2 linked regions of the Thermus aquaticus genome follow. The protein of the gene in region 1 interacts with the protein of each later gene in a pairwise test. Links are inferred from orthologs where the notes say so. Each region holds a gene or a part of one and is shown on either strand. Other genes may lie near its edges. The genes, in order: topA and BVI061214_RS10685.

What was found.
Region 2: the proteins of topA (region 1) and BVI061214_RS10685 interact in binary tests that used the Escherichia coli proteins (3 or more experiments, as listed by UniProt). The link is inferred for Thermus aquaticus from one-to-one orthologs.

What each region holds. Positions count from the first base shown.
Region 1 is NZ_LHCI01000106.1:176,856-180,957, forward strand. The notes cover bases 973-4,076. They hold topA (type I DNA topoisomerase), read right to left. Parts: upstream 3,724-4,076; coding sequence 1,222-3,723; downstream 973-1,221. Other genes in these bases: BVI061214_RS01925 (VanW family protein), read left to right, coding at 973-1,081; BVI061214_RS13655 (hypothetical protein), read right to left, coding at 973-1,229. Also shown: more of BVI061214_RS01925, read left to right, coding at 1-972; more of BVI061214_RS13655, read right to left, coding at 963-972. UniProt on the Escherichia coli protein: Releases the supercoiling and torsional tension of DNA, which is introduced during the DNA replication and transcription, by transiently cleaving and rejoining one strand of the DNA duplex.
Region 2 is NZ_LHCI01000106.1:1,824,980-1,833,440, reverse strand. The notes cover bases 2,982-5,914. They hold BVI061214_RS10685 (IMPACT family protein), read left to right. Parts: upstream 2,982-4,135; coding sequence 4,136-4,693; downstream 4,694-5,914. Other genes in these bases: polA (DNA polymerase I), read left to right, coding at 4,695-5,914; aroE (shikimate dehydrogenase), read left to right, coding at 3,313-4,104; BVI061214_RS10695 (NfeD family protein), read right to left, coding at 2,982-3,259. Also shown: BVI061214_RS10705 (hypothetical protein), read right to left, coding at 619-1,014; flotillin-like protein FloA, read right to left, coding at 1,011-1,988; more of BVI061214_RS10695, read right to left, coding at 1,991-2,981; more of polA, read left to right, coding at 5,915-7,193; BVI061214_RS10675 (ATP-binding protein), read right to left, coding at 7,310-8,461.

The sequences.
Region 1 (4,102 bases):
CGGAGAGCTCCGCACCTACACCGGCCTTCAGCGCTACCCCGTGGCCTCGGAGGCGGAGCTCAAGGCCCTCCTGAAGAAGCTTTCCCGCCCCCCCAGCCCGCCCCGCTTCGTCTTTGGGGAAGGCGGCTGGCGGGGCGTGGAGAAGAAGGGCCTCCTCTTTGACGAGAAGGAGGCTCTCGCCGCCTACCGGGAGGCCAGGGCCTCGGGCAGGAAGAGCTTTCGCCTGCCCGTCCGCCACATCCCTCCCTCCTTAAGCCTCAAGGACCTCTACGCCCTGGGGGTGCGGGAGCACCTGGCCACGGGGGAGACGGACTTCCGGGGCTCGAGCCGGGCCAGGGCCCACAACCTCCTCCTGGCCAGCAGCCGGCTGGACGGCCTCCTCATCCCCCCGGGGCCCTTTTCCTTCAACCAGGCTCTGGGGCCCATCACCGCGGAGGCGGGCTACCAGGAGGCCTTCGTGATCGTGGGGGACAGGACGGAACAGGGCCTGGGGGGCGGGGTCTGCCAGGTGTCCACCACCCTCTTTAGGGCCTTCTTCTTCGCCGGGCTCCCCATCTTGGAGCGCCACGCCCACAGCTACCAGGTGGCCTACTACCGGCCTCCCGGGCTGGACGCCGCCGTCTTCCAGCCCCACAAGGACCTGAAGGTCCTCAACGATACCCCTGGGCACATCCTGGTCCAGCGCTCCGTGGTGGGCACCAAGCTCCGCTTCCACCTCTTCGGCACCAAGGACCGGGAGGTCCGCTACGAAGGCCCCGTCATCACCGACCGCAAACCTCCTCTCCCGCCCCGGGAGATCCCGGACCCGAGCCTCCCCCCGGGGGCGCGCAAGCAGGTGGACTTCCCCGCCGAGGGGGCCCGGGTGGTGTGGCGGCGCGCGGTCCGCTACGGGGACGGCAGGGCCCGGGAGGACCAGGTGGTGAGCGTCTACCGCCCCTGGGGCGCGGTCTACCTGGTGGGGCCTAGGCCGGAAGAACCAGCAGCACCGCCCGCTCCACAGGCAGGAGGCGGTGGGGCTCCCACACCCAGGCCGCTTCCCCGCGGCGGAGGTGAAGGTAGCGCCCCTCCGGCAGGTCGATGACCAGCTCCCCCTCCAGAAGGAGGTAGAAGGCGCCCTCCCGGCCCTCTTCCGGCCCCTTCAGGGTGTAGGCCTTTAGGGGAAGGCCCGGCACCTCCACCTTGCCCTCCCGGGCCAGGCGGAGGAGGTGGAGCTTGACGCTTTCAGGCAGGGGCCACCTCCTTCCTGGCCCGGCCCTTGCGCATCCTTAGCTTGAAGAGGGCCTTCTTGGCCAGGCTGGCCTCCTCCTCGCTCAGGGTCTTTCCCTGGGCCAGGCCCTCGAGGGCCCGCCTTTCCGCCTCGGGTAGCCCGGGAAGGAAGGCCTTAAGGGCCTCCCAGTCCTTGGGGAGCGCCGGGGGTTTTTTCTTGGCGGCTTTCTTGGGCTTGGCCTCCATGGGGCCTGGCACCAGGGCGGGGTCGTGGTCCGGGCAGGCGGGGTTCATGCAGGCCGCTTTCTTGCCCTTCTCCACCAGGGGCCAGCCGCAGGTGGGGCAGGGGGTGGGGAGGAAGGGGTAGAAGGAGAGGAAGTCGCAGTCCCGGTTCTCGCACTTAAAGTAGGGCTTCCCCCGCTTGCTGCGCTTGGCGAGGACCCGCCCCCCGCACTTGGGGCAGGTGTGGCCCGTGGGGGTGCCGTCGTCCCGGGTGTAGTCGCACTCCGGGTAGCCCGAGCAGGCGATGAAGCTCCCGTACCGCCCCTCCTTCCTGAGGAGGGGGCGGCCGCACTTGGGGCAGGCCTCCCCGATGGGCTCGGCCTCCCGCCGCTCCAGGGGCTCGGTGTAGGTGCACTCCGGGTAGCCCGTGCACCCCAGGAACTGGCCGAAGCGGCTCACCTTGAGCTCCAGCGGGCGGCCACACTTGGGGCAGGTCTTCTTGGGCACCCGGTTGAGCTCCTCCAGGAAGGGGGCGTAGAACTCCAGGACCACCTGGGGCCAAGGGGCCTTGCCCTCCTCCACCTGGTCCAGGCGGTCCTCCATGCGGGCGGTGAACTCGTAGGCCACCACCTGGGGGAAGCGCTCCTTGAGGTAGTGGATCACCTGCCGGCCCAGGGGGGTGGGGAGGAGGGTGCGGCCCCGGCGCGCCACATACCCCCGCTTCTCCAGGGTCTCCAGGGTGGGGGCGTAGGTGGAGGGGCGGCCGATGCCCAGCTCCTCCATGGTCTTGACCAGGGTGGCGTCGGTGTAGCGGGGCGGGGGCTCGGTGTGGCGCTCCTCGGCCCTGACCTCCAGAAGCTCAGCCCTGGCCCCCTGGGAAAGGGCGGGCACAGGGGGCTCCTCAACCGCCTCTTCCTCCCCTTCCCGGCCCCAAGCCTTCAGGTAGCCCTCAAACTTCAGCACCGACCCCGAGGCCCGGAAGAGGAAGCGGGGGCTTGGCCCCGTGTCTTGGAAGATCACCACCGTCCCCTCGTAGAGGGCCTCCCGCATCTGGCTGGCCAAGAAGCGCCGCCAGATCAGGTCGTAAAGGCGGTACTCCTCCTCCGAGAGGTATGGCCGCACGGACTCGGGGGTGCGCCTGGGGTCGGTGGGGCGGATGGCCTCGTGGGCGTCCTGGACCCCGGCCTTGCGGTTTTTGTAGACCCTGGGGGCCTCGGGCAGGTACTCGGGACCAAAGACCTCGCCGATCACCGCCCGGGCCGCCTGGAGGGCCTCGGGGGAGACCCGCACCGAGTCCGTGCGCATGTAGGTGATGAGGCCCACCGTGCCCTCGGGGAGGTCCACCCCCTCGTAGAGGCGCTGGGCGATGCGCATGGTGCGGCTCGCGGTGTAGCCCAGGCGGCCGCTGGCCGCCTGCTGCAGGGTGGAGGTGGTGAAGGGGGGCGGGGGGGTCTTGCGGCGCTCCTTGGTCTCCACCTGGGCCACGCGGTAGGGGAGGCCCCTTGCCTCCTGGGCCAGGCGCCGGGCCTCCTCCTCCGTGGCGATGTGGAGCTTGCCCTCCTTCTCCCCCTGGCCCGCAAAAAGGCGCTTCCCCTCCACCTCGTAAAGGCTGGCCCAGACCTCCTTCCCTTCCGCCAGGAAGCGGCCCAAGAGGAGGAAGTAGGTCTCCTTCTGGAAGGCCTCAATCTCCTCCTCCCGCTCCACCACCAGCCTCAGGGCCACGCTCTGGACCCGCCCGGCGGAAAGGGCCCGCTTGCGGAACTCCAGGGAGAGGAGGGGGGAGAGGTTGTAGCCCACCAGGCGGTCCAGAACCCGCCGGGCCTGCTGGGCGTCCACCAGGTTCTGGTCTATGGGCCTGGGGGCCTCCACCGCCTGCCGCACCACCTTGGGGGTGATCTCGTGGAACTCCACCCGGATGGGCTCCTTGGGGTCCCGCCCCAAGAGCCTCGCCACGTGCCAGCCGATGGCCTCCCCCTCCCGGTCGGGGTCGGTGGCGATGAGGAGCCTCTTGCCCTGGGCGGCCCGCTTCAGCTCTTCCACCACGGGCTTCTTGTCCTTCTTCACCTCGTAGGTGGGGGTAAAGCCCCGCTCCACGTCCACCCCTAGGCTCCTCTCGGGGAGGTCGGCCACGTGGCCCTTGCTGGCCCGGACCTCGTAGCCGGGCCCCAGCATCTTCTGGATGCTTCGGGCCTTGGCGGGGGACTCCACCACCACCAAGGTGGTGGCCCGGGCCTCCGCTTTGGGGCCCCCTTCCCCCAGGTGGGCCGCCCCTTGGGTCTTGGGCTTCTTCGGCATCGCCCCCTATTTAGGAGGGTGGGCCGGGCCTTGTCAAGCCCGGTCCTCTCAGGACTTTACCCACATCTCCGTTTCGTGGTAAATCTCCCCTTGCGGGCGCAGCCCGTATCTGGTACCGGGGGTGATCCATGGACATGCTCAAGGTGGCCGAGGCCAGGCTCCAGGAGTTCACGGGCCGTTTTGCGAGCGTTTTCCCCCGATAAGCGCCTCCACCGACGGTTTGAAGAGGTGGTGCGGGGCGCCTTGGCCGCAGGCTCAGCCCGGGTGAGCGAGATGGTGGCCTCGCTCCCTTCTCCCCTCCAGAACCGCTTCCACCAGGCCAAAGCCCTTTACCGCTTCCTGTCCAACCCACGGGTGGAGGCAGAAGCCCTCCTTGACC
Region 2 (8,461 bases), 1.6 Mb from region 1 along the record:
CTGACTGCAGATACTGCTCAAAGCGCTCAGCGTCAATCATGTCAAAGAGGGCGTCGTAGAGGGGCCTCAGGTAGGGGTCCACCTTGGCCTGGATGTCCCCGGGCAGAAAGCCCAGCTTCTCCCCCGCCTCCACCGCCGGCCGCGTCAGGACGATGCGTTTGACCTTGCGGGCCCGAAGGTGGCTCACGGCCATGGCCACCGCCAGGTAGGTCTTGCCGGTTCCGGCGGGGCCCACGCCGAAGGTGATGTCGTTTTTGGCGATGGCCTCCACGTACCGCCTCTGCCCCGGGGTCTTGGGCCGGAGGCGGCCGGGAAGGCTCAGCTCGGACTCCAGGCTCGTGGCCTCGTAGAGGCCCTGCCCCTCCTGGGCCAGGGCCACGGCCTGCTCCAGGGTGGGCTCGTCCAGCTCCGCCCCCTGGCGGAGGAGGGCCAAGAGGTCCCGCACCACCCGCTCCGCCACCGCCACCTTCTCCGGCTCTCCCAATAGCTCCACCTGGTCCCCGCGGACCACCAGCTTCAGCCCCTCGCCCAAGGCCTCCTTGAAGAGGGCGCGGAGCTTCTTCAGGTGGCGGTCGGCCTGGCCCAGGAAGGCTAGGGTCTCCTCGGGCTTAAGGGGGATCACCACCCTCTGGGCTTCTTCTTCAGGATTTCGTGCCATATCACCCCTTTCAGCAGGCTCTCGGGGTCGGTGGACACAAGGCGCTTGGCGCGCCTCTTGGGCGTGGGCGTTTCCTCAACTTCCTCGCGGAAGCGCACTTCCAGCGGGGTCCTTTCCGGAGCGGGGAGGCGTTCTAAGCTTTCCCCTTCCGGCCGCCTGGGCTCAAGGGCCGGGGCAGGGGGGGGTTTGGGCCTGGGCTTGGCCTTGGGCTTGGGTTTGGGGGCGGGCCGGGGCTCGGGAAAGGGCTCCTCGGGAAAGACCGGGGGCGTGGGGGGCGCACGGCGCAGGCCCTGAAGGGCGGGGAGGATCACGAAGAAGAGGAGGAAAAGGAGGCCTAAAAGGTCGCCCAGGCTCATTCCTCACCCTCGGGCTTGGCCGCCCGGCTGATGGACTCCCGCATGTCGGTGTCGGCCTCTATGTTCTTGAGGCGGTAGTAGTCCATGACCCCCAGGTTTCCCTTCCTCAGGGCCTCGGCCAGGGCCAGGGGGACCTGGGCCTGGGCCTCCACCAGCTTGGCCCGCATGGCCTCCACTAGGGCCCGGTTCTCCTGCTCCGCCGCCACGGCCATGGCCCGGCGCTCCTCCGCCTTGGCCTGGGCGATCTTCTTGTCGGCCTCGGCCTGGTCAATCTGGAGCTGGGCCCCGATGTTCTTGCCCACGTCCACGTCGGCGATATCCACCGAGAGGATCTCAAAGGCGGTGCCGGCATCCAGGCCCTTCTCCAAAACGGTCTTGGAGATGCGGTCGGGGTTCTCCAAGACCTCCTTGTGGGAGTTGGCGGAGCCGATGGTGGTCACGATGCCTTCCCCCACGCGGGCGATGATGGTCTCCTCCCCGGCCCCGCCCACCAGGCGGTCAATGTTGGCCCGCACCGTGACCCGGGCGGTGGCCAGAAGCTGGATGCCGTCCTTGGCCACGGCCGCCACCATGGGGGTCTGGATGACCTTGGGGTTCACGGAGACCCGCACCGCCTCCAGCACGTCCCGGCCCGCCAGGTCAATGGCCGCCGCCCGGTCAAAGGTGAGCTTGATGCCGGCCTTGTCGGCGGCGATGAGGGCGTCCACCACCCGGTCCACGTTGCCCCCCGCCAGGTAGTGGGCCTCGAGGCGGTCCAGCCGCACGTCCAGCCCCGCCTTGGTGGCCTTGATGAGGGGGTAGATGATCTTGGCCGGGGGCACGCGCCTGAGGCGCATGGCCACCAGGGTCAGCAGGGGGACCCGCACCCCGGCCGCCCAGGCGGAGATCCAGAGGCCCACCGGGATGAGGCTGAAGAAGAGAAAGACCAGAACGAGGACAACAAAGGCCAAAAAGAGCACGCCGATTCCTTCCATAGCTATTCCTCCAAAGCCTCCACCACCACCGTGGGCCCCCGCACCTCCACCACCCTGATAGGGGTGCCCTTGGGGATGAACCCACGGTTGGCTACCACGTCCATGCGCTTGGCCCCAAACCGGGCCACGCCCCCCGGCCTGAGGTCCGTGAGGGCCGTACCCACCATGCCTACCTCCACCTCCTCCCCCGTGGCGTGGGCCTCAATGGCGCTCTCCAGGACCAGGGCCCTGGCGGGGCGGGTCCTGGGCAGGTAGCGGAACACCAGGAGAAGCCCAAGCCCCAGGGCGATCACGGCGATGGCCATCACCAGGAGGGCGTTTTCCCCGAAGGTGAAGTAGACGGAGGCCAGAATGGCCCCCACGCCCAAGGCCCCGGCGATGCCGAACCCCGGGAACAAGAAGGCTTCCACCAGGAGGAGGCCCACGCCCAGGAAGAAGAGGAGGAGCTCAAAGGCCCCGGAAAGCCCCGCCAACCACCCCCCGGCGAAGTAGAGGCCCAAGAAGGCCAGGCCCAGAGCCCCCATCACGCCGAAGCCCGGGGTGAAGAGCTCCAGGAGGAGGAGGAGAAGGCCCAGGGCCAGGAGGATCCCCGCCACGGCGGAGCTGGTCAGGAAGCGGGCCACCTGGACCCGGGGGCCTGGGGTGAGCCGTTCCGTCTCCGGGCTGAAGCCCGCCTGCCTCAGGGCCTCGGGCAGGCTTCCCGCCTTGAAGTCGGCCACCTTGAGCTCCACCGCCTTGTCGGCGGAGAGGGTGAGGGGCTCTCCCTTGGCGGTGAGGCCGGGGATCTCTATGGCCGGGTCCACCATGGCCTCCGCCAGCTGGACGGGCCTCCCCCTGGCCTCGGCCACGGCGCGGAACTTCCCTTTTAGGGCCGAGATTACCTTCTGGTCGGCCGCCTGGGGCTGGCCTAGGGGCGGGGCCACGATGGGCAGGGCGGCCCCGATCTCCGAGCCGGGGAGCATGGCGATCTGGCGGCAGGAGAGGGCGATGAGGGCCCCGGCGGAGAAGGCGTTCTGCACCACGGCCAGGGTGGGGAGGGGGGTTTGCAGGAGGCGGTCGGAGATCCGGATGGCGGCGTCCACCCTTCCCCCGGGGGTGTCAATGAGGAGGGCCACCCCGCTCGCCCCCTCCCGCTCGGCCCGGGAGAGGGCCTGGTCCACGAAGACGGCCAAAGCGGGGTCAATCTCCCCCTGGATGGGGATGAGGTAGGTCTTTCCCAGGGCCAGGGAGAGGAGAAGGGCAAGGGCCAAGAGCCTTTTCACCGCCTCCATTCTATACGCTTTGCCCGGGAAGATGGGGCCTGGGCCACGCTATCCTTTAGGGGATGCTGCGCCTGGCCGTCTTGGGCCATCCCGTGGCCCACTCCCTGTCCCCCGCCATGCACGCCCACGCCCTCAGGAGCCTGGGCCTTCCCGGCACCTACGAGGCCCTGGAGACCCCTCTTGTGCACCTGGCCGACCGCCTTGAGGAGGTGCGCCGGGAGTACCGGGGGGTGAACCTCACCATTCCCCTCAAGGAAAAGGCCCTGGAGTTCGTGGACTGGGCGGCTCCCGAGGCCAAGGCCATCGGGGCGGTCAACACCGTGCTTTCCCTGAAGGGGCACCTCTTCGGCTTCAACACCGACGCTTTGGGCTTTCTGGAGGCCCTGAAGGCGGGGGGGATTCCCCTTCAGGGCCCGGCTTTGGTCCTGGGGGCCGGGGGGGCGGGGCGGGCGGTGGCCTACGCCCTGAAGGGGGCGGGCCTCGAGGTCTGGGTCTGGAACCGCACCGAGGAGCGGGCCCTGGCCCTGGCGGAGGCCTTTGGCCTCAGGGCGGTGCCCCTGGAGCGGGCCAGGGAGGCGCGGCTTCTCGTCAACGCCACCAGCGTGGGCCTGAACGCCCCCGAGGAGACCCCTCTCCCCGCCGAGCTCTTCCCCGAGGCGGGGGCGGCGGTGGACCTGGTCTACCGCCCCCTCTGGACCCGCTTCCTGAAGGAGGCCCGGGCCCGGGGGCTTCTGGTGCAGACGGGGCTTCCCATGCTGGCCTGGCAGGGGGCCTTGGCCTTCCAAATCTGGACGGGGCTTCTTCCGGACCCCAAGGGGATGGAGGAGGCGGCCTTGAGGGCCCTGGGCGGGTAGGCTGGAGGGGGCGGTCTTGCCCGGAGGTCTTGTGCGCCTGACCCTGGCTGAACCCGTGGTCCACGAGGAGGTCATCCAGAAAAGCCGCTTCATCGCCAAGGCGGTCCCCGTGGCCTCGGAGGAGGAGGCCTTGGCCTTTTTGGAGGCCCACCGGGAGCCCGAGGCCACCCACAACTGTTACGCCTACAAGGTGGGCCCCCTCTACCGCTTCTTTGATGACGGCGAGCCCGCGGGAACGGCCGGGAAGCCCATCCTCCACGCCATAGAGGCCCAGGGCCTGGACCGGGTGGCGGTGCTGGTGGTCCGCTACTTCGGCGGGGTCAAGCTGGGGGCGGGGGGGCTGGTGCGGGCCTACGGGGGCGTGGCGGCGGAGGCGTTGCGCCGGGGGCGGAAGGTGCCCCTGGCCTTCGTGGTGCCCTTCGCTGAAGTGGGCCGGGTGCACGCCCTCTTGCAGAAGTGGGGGCATGGGGCGGAGGAGATCTACCTGCCTGAGGGCGTCCGGTTCCAGCTGGCCCTTCCCGAGGGGGAGAGGGAGGCGTTTCTAAAAGCCCTTCAGGACGCTACCCGGGGGCGGGTGGTGGAAGGGTAACATGAGGGGGATGCTGCCCCTCTTTGAGCCCAAGGGCCGGGTCCTCCTGGTGGACGGCCACCACCTGGCCTACCGCACCTTCCACGCCCTGAAGGGCCTCACCACCAGCCGGGGGGAGCCGGTGCAGGCGGTCTACGGCTTCGCCAAGAGCCTCCTCAAGGCCCTCAAGGAGGACGGGGACGCGGTGATCGTGGTCTTTGACGCCAAGGCCCCCTCCTTCCGCCACGAGGCCTACGGGGGGTACAAGGCGGGCCGGGCCCCCACGCCGGAGGACTTTCCCCGGCAACTCGCCCTCATCAAGGAGCTGGTGGACCTCCTGGGGCTGGCGCGCCTCGAGGTCCCGGGCTACGAGGCGGACGACGTCCTGGCCAGCCTGGCCAAGAAGGCGGAAAAGGAGGGCTACGAGGTCCGCATCCTCACCGCCGACAAAGACCTTTACCAGCTCCTTTCCGACCGCATCCACGTCCTCCACCCCGAGGGGTACCTCATCACCCCGGCCTGGCTTTGGGAAAAGTACGGCCTGAGGCCCGACCAGTGGGCCGACTACCGGGCCCTGACCGGGGACGAGTCCGACAACCTTCCCGGGGTCAAGGGCATCGGGGAGAAGACGGCGAGGAAGCTTCTGGAGGAGTGGGGGAGCCTGGAAGCCCTCCTCAAGAACCTGGACCGGCTGAAGCCCGCCATCCGGGAGAAGATCCTGGCCCACATGGACGATCTGAAGCTCTCCTGGGACCTGGCCAAGGTGCGCACCGACCTGCCCCTGGAGGTGGACTTCGCCAAAAGGCGGGAGCCCGACCGGGAGAGGCTTAGGGCCTTTCTGGAGAGGCTTGAGTTTGGCAGCCTCCTCCACGAGTTCGGCCTTCTGGAAAGCCCCAAGGCCCTGGAGGAGGCCCCCTGGCCCCCGCCGGAAGGGGCCTTCGTGGGCTTTGTGCTTTCCCGCAAGGAGCCCATGTGGGCCGATCTTCTGGCCCTGGCCGCCGCCAGGGGGGGCCGGGTCCACCGGGCCCCCGAGCCTTATAAAGCCCTCAGGGACCTGAAGGAGGCGCGGGGGCTTCTCGCCAAAGACCTGAGCGTTCTGGCCCTGAGGGAAGGCCTTGGCCTCCCGCCCGGCGACGACCCCATGCTCCTCGCCTACCTCCTGGACCCTTCCAACACCCCCCCCGAGGGGGTGGCCCGGCGCTACGGCGGGGAGTGGACGGAGGAGGCGGGGGAGCGGGCCGCCCTTTCCGAGAGGCTCTTCGCCAACCTGTGGGGGAGGCTTGAGGGGGAGGAGAGGCTCCTTTGGCTTTACCGGGAGGTGGAGAGGCCCCTTTCCGCTGTCCTGGCCCACATGGAGGCCACGGGGGTGCGCCTGGACGTGGCCTATCTCAGGGCCTTGTCCCTGGAGGTGGCCGAGGAGATCGCCCGCCTCGAGGCCGAGGTCTTCCGCCTGGCCGGCCACCCCTTCAACCTCAACTCCCGGGACCAGCTGGAAAGGGTCCTCTTTGACGAGCTAGGGCTTCCCGCCATCGGCAAGACGGAGAAGACCGGCAAGCGCTCCACCAGCGCCGCCGTCCTGGAGGCCCTCCGCGAGGCCCACCCCATCGTGGAGAAGATCCTGCAGTACCGGGAGCTCACCAAGCTGAAGAGCACCTACATTGACCCCTTGCCGGACCTCATCCACCCCAGGACGGGCCGCCTCCACACCCGCTTCAACCAGACGGCCACGGCCACGGGCAGGCTAAGTAGCTCCGATCCCAACCTCCAGAACATCCCCGTCCGCACCCCGCTTGGGCAGAGGATCCGCCGGGCCTTCATCGCCGAGGAGGGGTGGCTATTGGTGGCCCTGGACTATAGCCAGATAGAGCTCAGGGTGCTGGCCCACCTCTCCGGCGACGAGAACCTGATCCGGGTCTTCCAGGAGGGGCGGGACATCCACACGGAGACCGCCAGCTGGATGTTCGGCGTCCCCCGGGAGGCCGTGGACCCCCTGATGCGCCGGGCGGCCAAGACCATCAACTTCGGGGTCCTCTACGGCATGTCGGCCCACCGCCTCTCCCAGGAGCTAGCCATCCCTTACGAGGAGGCCCAGGCCTTCATTGAGCGCTACTTTCAGAGCTTCCCCAAGGTGCGGGCCTGGATTGAGAAGACCCTGGAGGAGGGCAGGAGGCGGGGGTACGTGGAGACCCTCTTCGGCCGCCGCCGCTACGTGCCAGACCTAGAGGCCCGGGTGAAGAGCGTGCGGGAGGCGGCCGAGCGCATGGCCTTCAACATGCCCGTCCAGGGCACCGCCGCCGACCTCATGAAGCTGGCTATGGTGAAGCTCTTCCCCAGGCTGGAGGAAATGGGGGCCAGGATGCTCCTTCAGGTCCACGACGAGCTGGTCCTCGAGGCCCCAAAAGAGAGGGCGGAGGCCGTGGCCCGGCTGGCCAAGGAGGTCATGGAGGGGGTGTATCCCCTGGCCGTGCCCCTGGAGGTGGAGGTGGGGATAGGGGAGGACTGGCTCTCCGCCAAGGAGTGATACCACCCCATGCTGGCCCAAGCCAGCATGGGGGCCCCGGCAAAAGGTTTCTGGGGAAGTTACCAGGCATGGTGGGCCGAAGGAAACAGGAAACAAGGGTATGAGGGTTTTTTGCCCTAAAGAAAGGCCAGGGGGTCCTCCCGAAGGAAGGCTTCCAGGGGGATACCCCCTGGGCCCAGGAGTAGCCCCTTTCCTCCAAAGGCCTGGGTGAAGGCTTTTAGCCCTTTGGTCCTTTGGGAAGGGGCGCTTTTGACCTCCAAAGCCAGAAGGCGCCTTCCCTTCTTCAAGACGAAGTCAACCTCCTGGTCCCTTTCCCGCCAGTAGTACACCTCAAAGCCCCCGTGGGGGGCGTGGGCCAGAAGGTGGGCGCCCACGGCGGTTTCCACGAGCCGCCCCATGAGGGCGGCGTCCGCCCACACCTCCTTTGGGGAAAGCCCCAAGACCGCCGTGATGAGCCCCGTATTAAGGGCCAGGAGCTTGGGGCTCGAGGCGCGGCGCCGGAAGGGCTCGGCGGCGTACTTCTGCAGGGCGGCTAGGAGGCCCGCCCCTCCTAGGAGCTCCAAGTAATGGGCCAGGGTCACCGTGTTCCCGGCATCCTGGAGTTGCCCCAGCATCTTTGTGTAGGAGAGCACCTGGCCGCTGTAGAGGAGGCCGAGCTCCAAAACCCGTCTTAGGAGGGCGGGTTTCTCCACCCGAGCGTGGAGCAGGATATCGCGTCCCAGGGTGGTCTCCAGAAGGGCGTCTTTGATGTAGCGGGCGAACCTCTCCGGTTCCCCCCGCAAGGGGGCCGTGCCCGGGTACCCCCCGAAGTAAAGGTACTCGGGGAGGGCGTACCCGAAGGCCCGCTCCATCTCGTAAAAGGTCCAGTGGGGGAGGCGAAGGACCTCAAAGCGGCCAGCAAGGCTTTCCGAAAGGCCCTTCTGCAGGAGTAGGGGAGAGGAACCTAAGAGGACCACCTTGAGGGGGAGGCCCTGGAGGGTGTCCTCGTCCCAGAGGCGCTTTAGGGTCTCCGACCAGCCCAACGCCTTCTGGACTTCGTCCAAGACCAGGAGGGCTTCCCCCGTCTGGGCCAGGCGGCGGGCCAGGGTCCACTGGGTTTCCAGCCAGGGGGCTTCCTTGAGGGTGGGTTCATCGGCGGAGGCGTAGTGGTAGGGAAGGCCGGAGGTCTGGGCCACCTGTAGGGCCAGGGTGGTCTTGCCCACCTGCCTGGGGCCTAGGACCACCTGCAGCAGGTGGCGGGGCGCCTTGAGCCGCCTTAGCAGTTCCTG